Regions from separate parts of the Halodesulfovibrio marinisediminis DSM 17456 genome, predicted to be linked through region 2. Evidence: riboswitches for the same ligand, from Rfam matches in the RefSeq annotation. Region 2 holds a riboswitch; the other holds the start of a gene.
The links. A riboswitch is a leader RNA that binds a small molecule or an ion and turns the genes downstream of it on or off. The one in region 2 is predicted to bind glycine.
Positions count from the first base shown of each region.

Region 1: linked by a shared signal. The riboswitch ahead of BUR09_RS08980 (alanine/glycine:cation symporter family protein) and the one ahead of BUR09_RS07665 (hypothetical protein) in region 2 are both predicted to bind glycine.

Region 1 is NZ_FSRG01000005.1:221,269-229,022, forward strand. It holds gene BUR09_RS08965 (SAM-dependent methyltransferase) at 1-200, opposite strand, end outside; gene BUR09_RS08970 (class I SAM-dependent methyltransferase) at 961-1,554, shown strand; gene BUR09_RS08975 (hypothetical protein) at 1,583-1,819, shown strand; gene BUR09_RS08980 (alanine/glycine:cation symporter family protein) at 2,030-3,421, opposite strand; glycine riboswitch at 3,536-3,620, opposite strand; glycine riboswitch at 3,624-3,701, opposite strand; gene BUR09_RS08985 (Na+/H+ antiporter NhaC family protein) at 4,054-5,397, shown strand; gene BUR09_RS08990 (hypothetical protein) at 5,482-5,955, opposite strand; gene BUR09_RS08995 (M23 family metallopeptidase) at 6,358-7,368, shown strand.
Region 2 is NZ_FSRG01000004.1:714,241-721,994, reverse strand. It holds gene BUR09_RS07680 (SPFH domain-containing protein) at 1-240, shown strand, start outside; gene tgt (tRNA guanosine(34) transglycosylase Tgt) at 392-1,516, shown strand; glycine riboswitch at 1,816-1,912, shown strand; gene BUR09_RS07665 (hypothetical protein) at 2,411-2,809, shown strand; gene BUR09_RS07660 (methyl-accepting chemotaxis protein) at 3,116-5,134, opposite strand; gene BUR09_RS07655 (cytochrome c family protein) at 5,144-5,593, opposite strand; gene BUR09_RS16830 (hypothetical protein) at 6,062-6,229, shown strand; gene BUR09_RS07650 (AAA family ATPase) at 6,297-7,427, shown strand.

The sequences.
Region 1 (7,754 bases), on a different contig from region 2:
TTAAGCTGTTTTGCGCCGTCACCGATTGAAGATATCGGGATTTCAACAGGGTTTAACCAGATGTTTTGTGCCCAGATGGTCTTTTGTACGCCTCCCTTAGCGATAAAAAGACGACCTTTATGGGCAACAATATTGGTGAGCTCTTTTTCAAGCTCTTTTTCAAAGCCGCGAGGGGCAAGGTAAATTGTAGTATTATTCATTGTATCCAAGTACCGTTTTCTGCAATTTTATGGCGTTCAGCCAGAACGATATGCGGTGTACCTTAATGGTGCCGGATAGGGCAAGAACGAGAATGAACCAAAAACACATCGGATAAACAATGTGTTCTGTAATGTTTTGTATTTATTGCCTACTTTCTTGTTTGCATGATTTTAATCAATAGGCACAAAAAAAACGAGAAGCGCCTGCTCTGCACTTCTCGTTCTTTTTATTCCCGTCCGGTCAACTGTTTCTGCTCTAAACAGTTGCTGGAGCTCAAGGGATGAGGATGAAATTTATGTATCACGCGTTGCGCGTGTTCTTTTTTTAGGGGGGCGGCATGCCTGCCGCCCCAACGGGAGTAGGTGTTTCAGTCGTCTACTTTTAAAGAGGTGTGCGTTTAACGCATCTTTAGCTGTTAACGATACATGATCGTTAGATGGATACTTTTTATTGCTCTCTATGTTAACAATCACGGAGTGTGATGTGATTGGTTTCGTCTGTTGTATTCTTTATAGCAGAGAGCGTGCCAAAAGTTTGAAGTTAATAAAAACAGTGTGTTGCTAGGTGAAAACGGTTCATTGATTGTGCAACTTGTGCAATAAGTTGTGTGCACAAGTTGACCATTTTTGCACATCTTGCATGTTTTGTGATGAGGACTTGTGTGGGCTTATTGCCATGTTGTGATTCTTTTTGAGTTCACGTAGTTTTCCCGGGACAGAAAAAATTGATCATACGTGATCGTAGTACGCAGGAGAAAATATGCGCCCTAGGCACATTCCTTCTATATTACAGTTTACAAAATTAATTTGGCAGCAGTTTGCCGCAAGCTGGGAAGAGGCTGGAACCAAAGCCATTGTTGTCGACGGTACTGTCGGCAATGGGCACGATACGCTGTTTTTAGCAAAACTTGTCGGTGAAAAAGGACAGGTGTATGGCTTTGATGTTCAGGAGTCAGGTCTTACAAATGCGCAGGAGCGTCTTGAAAAGGCAGACATTGCAGAGCGTGTTACATTGTTCCATGCAGGGCATGAGACTGTAGCGGAAAACCTGCCTGATGGAACCGCAGTTACAGGCGCTATGTATAACCTCGGGTACCTTCCGGGGAGTGATCATGCTGTTATCACGCGTGCAAAAACAACGATTGCTTCTTTGGAAGCGTTGTTGCCTGTGTTAACATCAAATGGTGTCGTTACGGTACATATATACACAGGGCACGAAGGCGGTACGGCAGAAGGCGACGCGATTCAGGCGTGGGCTGCTACGCTTCCTTGGAAAGAGTTTCGCGTGGGACGATATGATTTCCCGAATAAAGAGTTAAACAAAGAACACTTGCTCATTATCGAGAAGCTTTAGCAAATTTTTAGATTTGAAGGGGCAGGGTATGTCTGAAGAAAAAGTATGGCCGGATAAAACAGATTCTGACCTGTGGGAAGAAGTGCGGGCTGCTATGATTGAAAAATATGGTGACCGCTTTGATGATGAGCTTATGCGTAAAGCATTTGATTCGACGTGTGAGTATTTCGAGGACTATGTCCCCCGTAGCCGTTTCTTTAAAAGAGCAATTATGAACTGTGTTTGGGAGCGACCTATTATCTCCAAGGAGCAACAAGTTTATTAGTTGTTGTCTGTTGGTATAACGCTTTTAGTTGGCGGCAGTCATAAATCGTTACGTAAAAAAACAGGGATGCATTCGCAATTGCGAGTGCATCCCTGTCGTATTTTTGAGAACAGCATCAAGTTGACAAGAATAGCCTATAAGAAAGCAAAAGAGTAGAGGGCAATAGACTTGAGCAATGTGTCCGAGGTGCTGCCTCAAAAATGTTATTAATTAGATTTCGGTAAGAACAGCATCAGCTGATGCATTCTCAGTGCTTTCTTTTGCGAAGAATTCACGAGTTTCGTTTACTACTACGCTGGAAAGACCGAGCAGGCCGATAAGGTTCGGGATAGCCATGAGGCCGTTCACGATGTCTGCAAGAATCCAGATAAGGTCAAGCTTGAGGAAGGCACCGCAAGCAATAAGACCAATGTAGATTAAACGGTATGGCTTGATTGCGTTAACACCGAAGAGGTATGCGGTGCAGCGTTCGCCGTAGTAGTTCCAACCGATGATGGTGGTGAAGGCAAAGAACATGAGGCCGATGGTAACAGCGTATTTGCCGATGTCACTGCCGAGGCCCATTGCGAATGCAGAGTTAGTCATAGCTGCACCTGCAAGACCTGGAGTGTTCCAAGCGCCGGTGAGAACGAGCACGATACCTGTCATGGTACATACGATAATGGTATCGAAGAATGTACCAGTCATTGCGATAAGACCCTGACGTACACAGGAGTCAGTCTGTGCTGCCGCAGCTGCGATAGGTGCGGAACCGAGACCGGATTCGTTGGAGAATACACCGCGTGCAACACCGTTACGCATTACCATAAGCATGGTAACACCAGTTGCACCACCGAAGGCTGCGGTCGGATTGAACGCGCTATCGATAATAAGGCTGATTACAGCAGGGATCTCTGAAAGGTTCAGTAAAATAACTGCAAGGGAAGTGATGATGTAGATAGCTGCCATTAAAGGAACAATGCGGCTAGCTACAGCTGCGATAGAGCGGATACCACCAAGAGTAACAGCAGCAACAAGGGTGGTAAGAATTACAGCAGTAAGCCAGATCGGAGCATCAAAGGTGAGCCTTGCTGCGTCAGCAATAGCGTTAACCTGTGCAAATGTACCGATACCGAAGAAAGCAACACCGATACCGAAGAGCGCAAACATACGTGCGAGCAGCTTGTTGTTAAGGCCGCGCTCAAGGTAATACATCGGGCCACCAGCCATCTGACCGTTTTCGTCAACTACACGGTATTTGATGGCAAGCAGTGCTTCTGCATACTTGGTTGCCATGCCGAAGAATGCTGCAATCCACATCCAGAAAAGTGCACCCGGGCCGCCAGCTGCGATAGCAGTAGCAACACCAACAATGTTACCTGTACCGATGGTAGCGGAAAGAGCCGTACACAAAGCTGCAAACGGAGTAACGTCACCAGTTTTGCTGGATATTTTGCGTGAAGAAGGTGCGAATACGAGCTTCAAAGCCTTTGGAAGGTGCACAACCTGTAAAGCATTGAGGCGTAAAGTAAGGAAAAGCCCTGTTCCTACAAGCAGAATAAGAAGAGGTGGTCCCCATACGAGGGAATCAATAGTGTTGAGCAGATTAGTGATATTTTGCATCTCGTCTCCTAAAAAATGAATTAATCAGGATGGATGAGATGAGTCTCTGAGCGGGCGGGAATAGCTTGCGCAGCCACAGGCAATAAAAATAGTACTGCCTGTGCTGTAACACCACTCTGTCCTTGGTACCTGAGAGTTTCACCTTGCACAGCAAGGCTTGCTCCTTCGGTGCTCCGCAACATGCGAAGTCTCTCCAGAGGCTCGTCGGGAAGCAGTCCTTTTGCCTGAAAGATTTACTTCTTCGGCGGTGCCTTGCGGCACTCTCTCCTGCAACCGTCATCCGAAATTGTGAAATGGCTGTTTATATAACCAAGTAGCATTTGGCAAGAGGAAACGCCTGAAAAAGTAAAGTATGTACTCTATTTCAAGAAATCTAAATAAGCAGAAAAAATAATTTCACTATATGTAAATTAAGTGAATTAATCGTAAAAACAACTGGTTATTGTATAAAAAATGGCTTTTTTGACAAAAATGTGAGTAGACAGATTTTTAAAGTGCGTCTAAGACAGGCTCATCAGTTGTCGAGAGGTCTTTGTTCATTATGAATGAGGGCACAATCAATATTGTCCATTTTTGTAAAAACAGGCGATATTGAATGCATAAATTGTTGTAGTAATAAGGAAATTGAAGAAATGAGTTTGTTAGAGAAGACGCACACAACAGAGGCTCCGCAGAGCAACGGTATTGCTTTGCTCCCCCTTCTAATTTTTCTGGTGCTTTTTATCGGCACAGGCTCTGTCTTGATGATGTCTGGTGTGTCCATGGCGTTTTATCAGCTTTCAGCAACAGTTGCCATCATTCCGGGAATCATTGTTGCACTGTGGATGGGTAAAGAATGTCTTGAAGAAAAAATTACCATCTTCCTGAAAGGCGCTGGCGACATCAACATTATGACCATGTGTATCATTTACTTGCTTGCTGGTGGTTTTGCTGCTGTAGCAAAAGCCGTTGGCGGTGTAGATGCTACTGTAAACATGGGGCTTTCTTTAGTTCCTGCATCACTTGTTTTGCCTGGTTTGTTTGTTATTGCAGCATTTGTTGCTACTGCAATGGGTACCTCTATGGGAACTATCGCAGCGATCGGCCCTATTGCTGCTGGTGTTGCTGCTCATTCTGATATGTCGATTGCTCTGCTCATGGGCGCCGTAGTCGGTGGTGCAATGTTCGGTGATAACCTCTCCATGATCTCAGACACTACTATTGCTGCTACCCGTACCCAGGGCTGTAACATGCGTGACAAGTTCCGCATGAACCTGCTTATTGCGCTCCCAGCTGCTATTGCAACTATTGCGCTTTACTCTATCTCTGGTTCCACCGGTTCTGTTGCAAATCCTGGTGACTGGCAGTTTGTTAAGGTAGTACCATACCTTGCTATCCTTGGCTTAGCTGTAGCTGGCGTGAACGTATTCATCGTTCTTACTTCTGGTATTGTGCTCGCTGGTGCTGTTGGTCTTGCAACAATGTCTGACTACGCGCTGCTTACTTTCAGCCAGGATATCTACAGCGGTTTTGTGGGTATGCACGAGATTCTCGTTCTTTCCATTCTTGTGGGTGGTCTCGGCGAACTTATTCGTCATAACGGTGGCCTTACATGGCTGGTAAATAAAATTGGCGACATCGCTAAGCGCTTCAGCAAGACTGAAGAGAGTAAAAAAGCTGGTGAATTTAGCATCGCCGCTTTGGCAGCTCTTGCTGACGGATGTATTGCAAACAACACCGTTGCCATCATCCTTTCTGGTGGCATGGCGAAAGAGATCGCAAAACGTAGCGGTATTTCTGCAAAACGTAGTGCAAGTCTGCTTGATATCTTCTCTTGCGTAGTTCAGGGCTTAGTTCCATACGCAGCACAGGTTCTGCTTGCCGGTTCCCTTGCGAAAGTGTCTCCTGTAGATATCGCAGTAAGCAACTGGTACTGCCTGATTCTTGCATTTACAGGCGCAGCAGCTATCTACTTCGGTAAGCCATCTGAAAAATAGTTTATATCTTATCATACACCAATAAGAAGGGTTCCTTGCTTCATGCAAGGAACCCTCTTTTTTTGTTGGTATGTTTAGGAGTCGTTATGGACGCATAACGCCTCGAATCATTGGGTTGGTTTGTTGTGGGCTCATCATCCTAGGATGCATGTTAGGACCTAAGTGCATCATTACCGGTGCATTACGAATTTTTGCCGGTACCTTGCACATAACCAAGCAGCCATTTTGATTTGTGTATACTGCTTCGTATGGTGCGTTTTGATAACGGGCTCGCATGTTGAGTTGGGCACAGCCTGACATCCTTGGGTGCATTCCCATACGTTCCGTCCGTACTACACGCAGTCCTTGAGGTGAGTAGACAGGTGTGAACATCATGGTAGGTGGAAGGTAACCCGTACCACGCATTGCGTTTAGGAAAGATGCCTTGGAGTCCATTGTCATTGGTTGAGTTGTCACTACGGCTGTTTCTTCAACCACGATAACCTCGGTCATAGCGCTTGCGAAAGTAGCTGTCACCAAAACGAGCGCAAAGGCGAGTAAGGTAATTCTACTTGTCATGTCTCATCTCCTTAGGTTCAGTACACAACTCTCCGTAATTAATATACAAAACATGATAAACAAATTTTGTTACTGCATTACCATTGCAGTAATTGTTTAGTATGTAATGTAATAGCGTTCTGTGCACTGTTTGTTTGTTGTTTAGTACTATGTCAATGTACCATAGCAAGGCGTTCAATCAACCTAGATAGGTGTTTTTATCAATGGGGAAAGTAACTTTTAGGAAATATTTACAATATATTTTGCTTTATAATTTGACATTGCATTGAAGTTTTATTTTATACTTATTTGTCCGTAGTTGTTGTATAAAATGCTAAAAGGTCGGCAAAGGAGTATTAATATCATCTCGGTATCTAGTTAGAATAAGTAATATTATTATGATGTTCTCATTTAGAGGTGATAATGAATATTCAATGTATTCGAATTATAGTTGTTGCATGTTGTATTGGTTATAGCGTCGCAGCTTACGCAATTACCTTTGTCCCACCGATTGAGGAGCCTGATTATGGATACTGTTTTATACAGAACTACGTTGATGTAAGTTCCGTTCATGGTGGACAGGATTACTATGATCATTGCCGGAGCTACGAACGGCATAAGGGGACGGATTTTCGCGTGTCCTATGCTGCAATGAAGGAGGGAGTAGATGTGCTTGCAGCGGCGGACGGTAAAGTGCTCCGGACTCGTGATGGAATGGGCGATGCGTATGTTCAGGATGGAAGGTATAATGTGCATGGTCGTGAATGCGGTAATGGGGTGGTTATAGATCATGGTGGCGGGTGGCAGACGCAGTATTGCCATTTGAAAAAAGGGACGGTTCGTGTTGCTTCGGGCGATGAGGTGAAGGCAGGAAGTGTGCTTGGCGAGATAGGTCTTTCTGGAAAGACAGGGTTTGTACATGTGCATTTTCAGGTAACATATGATGGTAAAATAGTGTGTCCTTTTTCTGGAAAGCGACTGGGAAGAATTACAAAAGGGGTGATAGGTGAATTGCAGGGGGCTGAAGTAAAAAGCTCGTTGTGGCAAAATGATTCCTGTGAAATTTTGCAATATGTCCCTTCGCAGTTGTTGAAGGTGGACTATTCGACCGAGCTTCCGCAGTCGGCGCGTGAAATTCTTCAGCGATCGGAGGCTGCGGATACTGTGCAGGCAGGCGGTGTGCCGCTGGTCTTTTCCGCAGTGACAGCCATGCTTCAGAAGGGGGATGTTTTGATACTCAGTTTAAAGACACGATCAGGAAGGTTAGTTGCAGAGAAAACAATACATATTACGTCATATACGGCACAGCGATTTGATTATATAGGGCGTAAAGACTCTGCCATGTTTGCACATACCGCACTGGAGGGAAGTGTGGAATTACGAAGGGGCAACGCACAAGTGTTTGTGCACAAATCACGAGTCGCTGTGCAATAATGATCGTTCTCTGAGGCGCTCAGGTAGGGACATTTTTCAAGTTTGAGCTGTCAGAATGCGAGGAAGAGGTAGGGTAAAAACACTTGAAGAGTGCCTGTGGATATAACTTGTCTATTAATCCAGAATAGCAAGAAAAATGCGATGTCGGTTTAAGATGCTCTGATGTTTGTCAGGGCTTTTTTTGTGCACTATTTCGAATGGATAAGGAAAAAAGTTCAACTGTGGCTTATAGGCTATAACATGTTGACTCGATAAAAAATTTATAACGTGAAAAGGATTCAGTATTTCATGATCTTTTGATTGTGGGAAAGAAAAGAGCCGGAATTCTGTTGAGCATGATGTACTCTTTGCTACAATAGCGGTGAAAACTGTTATGAGGAGCGCTA
Region 2 (7,754 bases):
GAAGAAATCATGCTTATTGCAGAAGCTACTGCAAAAGGTATAACCATGATTGCAGATGCTATGGCTGCACCGGGCGGTGCTGAAGCTGCTAAGCTGAAAATTGCAGAACAGTTCATTAACGAGTTCGGTAAAATGGCTGAGAAATCAAATACCATGATCGTTCCGGCCGACATGGCAAACGTAGGCGGCATGGTCGCTTCTGCCACTGAAATTTTAAACAACGTTAAACTCCAAAAATAACGTTTGTCCTCCTACCTTCTTAAGGCTGCTTCTGATTTCTATAACCAGAAGCAGCCTTTTGCATTTCAGTCTGTTATATTAAAAACTAGGCTCCAATTTTTGATACACAATTTGGGATGACTTTGCGTGTGCTCCTGAGTATAGTGCCGCCATGGCAAAAATCGGAGAATTTACATTACACGCAACGGACGGAGCTGCCCGTACAGGTGAACTGCAAACTGCGCACGGCGTAGTGCAGACGCCTATCTTTATGCCTGTGGGCACGGTAGGCAGCGTTAAGGGCATTGCTCCTGACGACTTGAACAATATTGGCGCTGAGATCATTCTCGGCAACACCTACCACTTATACCTTCGTCCGGGCGACGATCTTGTTGCACGCCATGGCGGTCTGCAAAAGTTCAATTCCTGGAACAAACCAATCCTCACGGACAGTGGCGGATTTCAGGTATTCAGCCTCAGCGATTTACGAAAAATCAAAGAAGAAGGCGTCACCTTCCGCTCCCATCTGGATGGTTCCAAGCATCTTTTCACACCGGAAAAAGTTATCCAGATTCAGCGCAACCTGAACTCTGACATCATGATGGTGCTGGATGAATGCGTAGGCTTTGGCGCTGACAAAGAATACACTGCCCGCTCCTTGGAAATGACCACCCGCTGGGCAAAACGCTGTCGTGAAGAATACCCTCGTGGCGCCGGAGACAACCTTCTCTTCGCTATCACACAGGGCGGCTTCTTCAAAGACTTACGTGAACGCTCCATTGCACAGCTGACCTCTGAAGATTTCGACGGCTTCGCACTTGGCGGTCTGTCTGTTGGTGAAAGCAAAGAGAAGATGATGGAAATCTTATACCATTCCGCTCCTCTGCTTCCAAAAGACAAACCACGCTACCTTATGGGCGTCGGTACCCCGCTCGACATTATCAACGGTATTAACGCCGGCATTGATATGTTCGACTGCGTTCTGCCTACCCGTAACGCACGTAACGGCACTCTCTACACCTCACAGGGTAAAATCAGCATCAAGCGCAAAGAGTATGCCGAAGATGACGGACCGCTTGATCCGAACTGTAACTGTTACACTTGCCGCACATTCTCCCGTGCGTACTTGCGTCATCTGTTCCAGGCAAAAGAGCTGCTCTCTTTCCGTCTGAACTCTATCCACAACCTTACCTACTTCCTCGACACTGTTCGTGGAGCACGTAAGGCTATTCGTGAAGGTAGATTTGCAGAGTACAAAAAGTCTTACGAAGCTATTTATCCTAACGAAGTCGTATAACTACAAAGCGATACATTGCAGTTACGCTGCAAAAAACATAATAAAATACGTCCTGTTCACCATGTACAGGGCGTTTTTTTATTCCATATATGTGAAAATTATTTTTTTTCCTAAGTAATATAAGAAATTCAACCGCTGCGGTGTATTTTTTATTGCGTTTTATATCTGCTCACGATAAACAGAAATCTGCCTCAACATATGGATCTCGGTTGAAGGTAGCAGGAGAGACCGTCTTTTTTTCCCCAAAAAAAGAAACGGCGCCGAAGATGTAACTCTTTCAGGCAAAAGGACTGCTGCTCGGACGAGCCTCTGGAGAGACTCCGCAAGGAGCACCGAAGGAGCAAACTGCTTTCCCAGTGCAGTGAAACTCTCAGGTAAAAGGACAGAGTGGACCCATAAAACCATTATTGCGTTTTCTTGCGTCCTCTTTCCCTCTTTCCAGTCGCCCCGTGTTTCTTATTTAGGCACCGCTAATGCGGGCTTTTTTTGTTTCTATGCATATCAGCCTGCAAACTGGGAGCATTTGATTACGTTTGTAATCGCCTATGTGCGATACATATATGGGGGAATATAGATTCCCCTCCTGACTGGTTTGTTGTTGTGGTTGCGATGCGCCGGAGCTGTAAGTTCCGGCGCATCTGCATTTTTATAACATCCGCTTTTTTTCCTTCATATTTTCTTCCCTTCTTCGCCACACTCCTCCCCCCTTTATTTGGTATCTTGCAGTGCAACAAACATTATCATTGCTACCCCGCCATAAAAAAAGCACTACACTTTCATAGTACTCTTTTTTTATGGCACTATCTGAAGCTATTAATAGCGTTTTGTTTTTATCAATTTTTTCTGCCGTTACACTGCACCCAATATAAAAAATTATCTTCACAGGAGCTTACTATGCAAACAGTTTCCTTGAAAAGAAATGGCAAAGAAGACCTAGTATTTACAGGTGAATTGCTTGTGAGCCTTGATGACAGAGAATTGATGGGCGTGACACCAAACTGGTGGGAGCTGAAGCTGTACAAAACCTCAATCGGTAAATTCATCCTCTCTTCAACATTCCATATCAACTATCCTAGCAGACGCACCCTGCACGGGGCACTCAGTTTCTCCAAAGCTGAACACCTGCAACACTACCTCGTAAACGAATGCAACGGACCTACAAAAATCGCTGACGAATTCATCAACAGAGCTGCCAAACGGGATCAAGCATTTCAAGCAATTCTCAACAATCAGAAAGGGGGATCTGCTTTCAAGCAACCAGCCAGCAGACCTGTTGCGTCAAAGGCATTCTAACATTTCGCTAAGGTAAGTTTGTCAGCCGGACCTTAACAAACAGGGGTAGGTACCCCCTGCATCCCAAAACAAACAAAGCACCTATTAGCGGTCTACCAAAAGAAATCACGGAAAAAGGATGAAGCATCTGCTTCATCCTTTTTCATTTCACCTTGAGTACACAGAAAAGTTCTTCTTCCTACAGCTTGATCAAACAATATCAATGAATGATTAACGATAGAAGCTAACTACATAAGACAAAAAAAGGGCAGAGTCATTGCTCTGCCCTTTCTTCTTTTCCTATACAATTGCTATAGCTAGCTCAGCCTAGGAACGCATATTCTCAATAATACCATTCAAATCCTGTGCAAGCTGTGCAACCGATTCTACCGCTACAGTAGATTCTGTCATGGCAGCAGCTGTCTGTTCAGAGATGTCATTAATTACCGTAACAGAACTATTAATCTGTTCACTTGCAGCAGACTGCTCTTCTGATGCAGTAGCAATTGCACGAACCTGATCAGCAGTTGCTTCAACCATTTTCATAATTGATTTTAATGCCTCACCAGAACGGGTTGCAAGCTCGGTAGAATCATCCACAAGCTCTACAGCTCGTTCTGTAGCCTCAACGTTCTGCTGTGTGCTTGTCTGAATTGCACTTACATACTCAACAACTTCGCGAGTAGCATTCATTGTCTTTTCTGCAAGTTTGCGCACTTCATCCGCAACAACAGCAAAACCGCGGCCCGCATCACCTGCTCGAGCAGCTTCAATAGCGGCGTTTAATGCAAGCAAGTTTGTCTGGTCTGCAATATCTTCAATCACGGTAATAATCTGACCAATACCATCTGCACGACGACCGAGTACAGTCATCTCTTCTTTCAAAGCCTGAGCTTGGTCAGCAACAGCATGAATTCTCTCCACTGCCTGATCAACAACCTGACCACCTTCAACAGCTTTTTCCTGTGTCGATGCTGCTAGTTCGGCTGCATCCGATGCGTTACGGGCAACCTCAAGAACAGATGCATTCATCTGCGTCATGGCACTTGCGGATTCACCTGTAAGCTTCTGCTGTTCATCAGCACCGTTACTCGACTGTCGTATCTGCGCCGCAAGCTCTTCAGAAGCAGAAGATACCTGTTCTGAAATGGCACGTGCAGAATTTGCGGCCTGAGTAATCTTCTCGTTCTGTTCTTCAACTCTGCTTTGTTGCCTACGCATGGTCGTCATGTCTGTAATCATCACAAACACACCAAGCATCTTGCCATCCAGATCATAGATAGGCGCGGCATCAAAAATAAGGGTGAGTTCTTCACCTGCAAAGTTTTCCAAGACACCTTCATTACCGGTAGAAGGTCTGTGCGATGTCATCACATCACTAATAATGCGATCACAACATGGATCGTTAACAACAAAATCAGAGACCGCAACACCCTTGTAATCAACCGGCGTTCCAGCAATCCCCATCAAATCAATTGCTTGCTGGTTTGTCGAAGTAACCTTGCGGTCAACATCACAGATAAGAATAGGTGCCGTCATGCCGCGCAAAACGCCCTTGGAGAAACCAAGTTCAACCTTGAGCTTATCAACCATTGCACCAAGGTTTTTAGACAAATTACCAAGCTCGTCTTCACTGTTCACCAAGAAATGTGCGTTAAAATCACCATTACTAATGGCATCTGAAGAAGAAGCAATCTGTTCAATAGGACGAATAACTACTTTACGAATGAAGAACACAACACTCAGGACGAGAACAAGAAGTCCGGCAAATGAAATCGCGATGTTCTCATACATTTGCAACGCGATTGTATCCATAGCCCCTGAGATGTCTTTCGTAATAACTAGCTGTCCGAGAATTGGTTTTGATGCACCGTGACAGTGCTTACAGGAGGGCGCGTTTGGAATTGAGATAACTCTGACAAAAACAGGACTGTCGCCACCGCTCACAATCAGATTCTCTTTTACAGGCTGTTTTAATGCTCGTTTTGACACATCCGCAAAACCATCAATAGGTAATAGTTCTGCTATCTGCTTATCAATGTCAGCCTCTTGTGTTGAATATGTGACTTCACCTGCAAAATCTGCAAGATGAACTTTCATATCAGGATACTCTTTCCCGAGGCGAACAAATTCTCCCGTTGTCCCTTCATCGTTACCGACAACCATCGGACGCTCGATAGCTTCCTGTACCAGTTGCGATGTCTGCGTCAAAGACTGACTCAGTTGTTCCAGCATTCCATCATGCTGCAAATAGGTGGAAGTGCCTATCAGAACGGCGAACACAACAAACGAAATAAAGGTAATTAAGAGCGAAATCTTCGCACCTAACGAAGTCCGTATCGACATTATGTCCTCCTAGTGTGCACCACTGTTTACAAGCGGTTTAAACCCAAAATCGTTCACACGAGCAGCGCTATGGCATACCGTGCAATCTTTTGGATCAGGCTTACGCTTGATTAAATCAGGATCGCCGTCTTCAGCATGTGCCGCACCAGGTCCATGACATGTTTCACACCCTACATCTGAAAGTTCCGGAGTCTCTTCGTAGCTAACAAATCCCCCTTGCTTGTACCCTGTCGTATGACATTCGTAGCACTCTTGTTGCTCTGCCTTTGTAAGTTTTGGCGCCATAACCACAATACTCTCCCACGATTTTGCTTTTTTAGAGTATTGCATAAAACGACTGTGCTCTGCTTCATGACATTCACCACATGCAGCCGAACCCACAAACTTAGCTGCGAAAGCAATGCATGGCACACACAGAACCAATACGAGAGCAACAAGAAAGACTCTCTGGTTTTGCATAATTTCTTTCTCCCTTTTTGGAAGAGTATAAGCGTACATCCCTCGTACGCTTGCCCGAACACTCTTCACGACAACACCCACGTATTTCCTTTTTTATAAGGAACCTCTTCTATACCCCATCGGTTTACATTGCTATTTCTTTAACTTTTTACAAAAAAGACAATACGACAGATTAAAAACTGGCTGAGCATTCAACCTGCCACAAACACTCACAACATACTTTTTTTATTAGATAAAATAAACAAAGGCAAACAAATTAGCAAAACAGCAACACGGCATTTGCATGATCATATACATACATAAATGCCACTACAGATTCAAAACGCATCTACACAATAAGAATATACTTTTTTCAATATCATATGTTCTTGCTGCACTCACATATTACACTGCTAGTGGAGAAACTAAGACACTCACTTTACCAACCGTGCATAAAAACAATATCCATTTTACTTTGGGGAATAATAAATGGTTCAAGATCTTAAAGTTTCTGAATCGCGTACAGTACGAAACATCTTGCTCGTTATAATCTGTATAACGTTTGCAATAGGCGTATGGCGTATTCTGGTAGACACGACACCAAACGACATTCCTAAGGCAGAAAAAATAAGTATTGAAGAAAAGAACGTAGATTAAAAAAACGATCATTCACATAGCTGAAATTGCATTACTTACTTGCCTATAGGAGTAAGCGGAGGAATTCATGCCTACAATTGAAGAAGCTCTATACATAAAATTAGAAGCCAGTGATCCGACTATTGCAGGTGCTCTACATAATATGCTGTGTGAAATACACTTTACACATCTGATAAACACACTTCAGCTTACCAAGCCAGAAGTTCTTGTTATCGGCTGCACAACATATTCTAATGAAATTAAAGATCGTATTATCGAGGCAAAAAAACACAACTACGGTGCAGTGTATGTTTGTGCATCACAATACACAGAAGGCAATAAGCACGAAGCACTTATTTCTGGAGCACGGGACTTCTTCAGCTATCCCGTGAGCAAACTTATTTTGCAACGGGCACTGGAAGACTATCTTACAAGCCGAGCTGTCGATCCAAGCAAAGCTCATCGTTCAAAAGTAATTGCCGTTATGGGTGCACGAGGCGGTTCAGGAACAACCTCTGTTGCTGTAAACCTTGCAGCGTGCTTTGCAAAAGAGGGCAAGCAAGTCGGTCTGCTTGATTTTTCCAGACCGTATGGAGACGTGGCAACCTTTCTAAACACACCATGTAAACGGGACAGAAGGCATGCTGCAAAAGAAATTGAATTAATGAATGCATCATATATGAAAAGCGCCATGTATCATCACAGTAGCGGAATACTGGCACTAGTAGCGCCTGAAGTGACTTTGGGAACAGGAAGTGTTGTTCCAGAAACAGTTTCCGCCATGATCATAGCCGCCGCAGATGCCTTTAGAACAGTTGTTATTGATATGGGAAGCAGGGTTGATGCCGGTCTGTACAGAGTAATGGAAATGGCTGACGACAGCCTGCTTATAACAATGCCTACAAAACCTTGTATGGGAAGTGCCAAGCGTTTTGTACAAACCATCACGGCAGGCGGTTTTGAAAACTTCTGCAAACTGTCCTTGGTACTTAACGGATGTATTTCCGGTAATACGCTCTCAAAATTTGAAATGGAGAAAACCATTGGTGTAGACTGCATCACATGCCTGCCGGACGATCAAAAGGGAACTTTCATTGCTATCAACGACGGGACCCCCTACTGCCACCTATTCCCTGATTCACCACTCACGAACAGCTTACAAGAACTTGCAGTGCTCTTACACCAACACGAATGTCCAGATGACTATGAAGAAGAGTAATAACCAATTCAAGAGCTACATTCTTCAGACTGGCTACATGGTTAGCCAGTCTTTTTTAATGCAGTACCTCGTTCCCCATCTTCTGCCTTTATAACCATTCTTGCCTGCTTGTTCATTTTTTCTACAACCTGCCAAATATTACGTCTTAATAACGCTCAAAACACCATATGGTAAATTCTTCACTAATACTCTTTCGTATGTAGTAAAACTACTGGCAGTAGCCATCACTAGACGTCCGTTCCCCGTTAGAAAGCCCGAATAGCCACAGTTCTTAAAAAACAACTTCACGAACATAGTCGGCAGACTAAGTCTTCAAACGCTAACAAC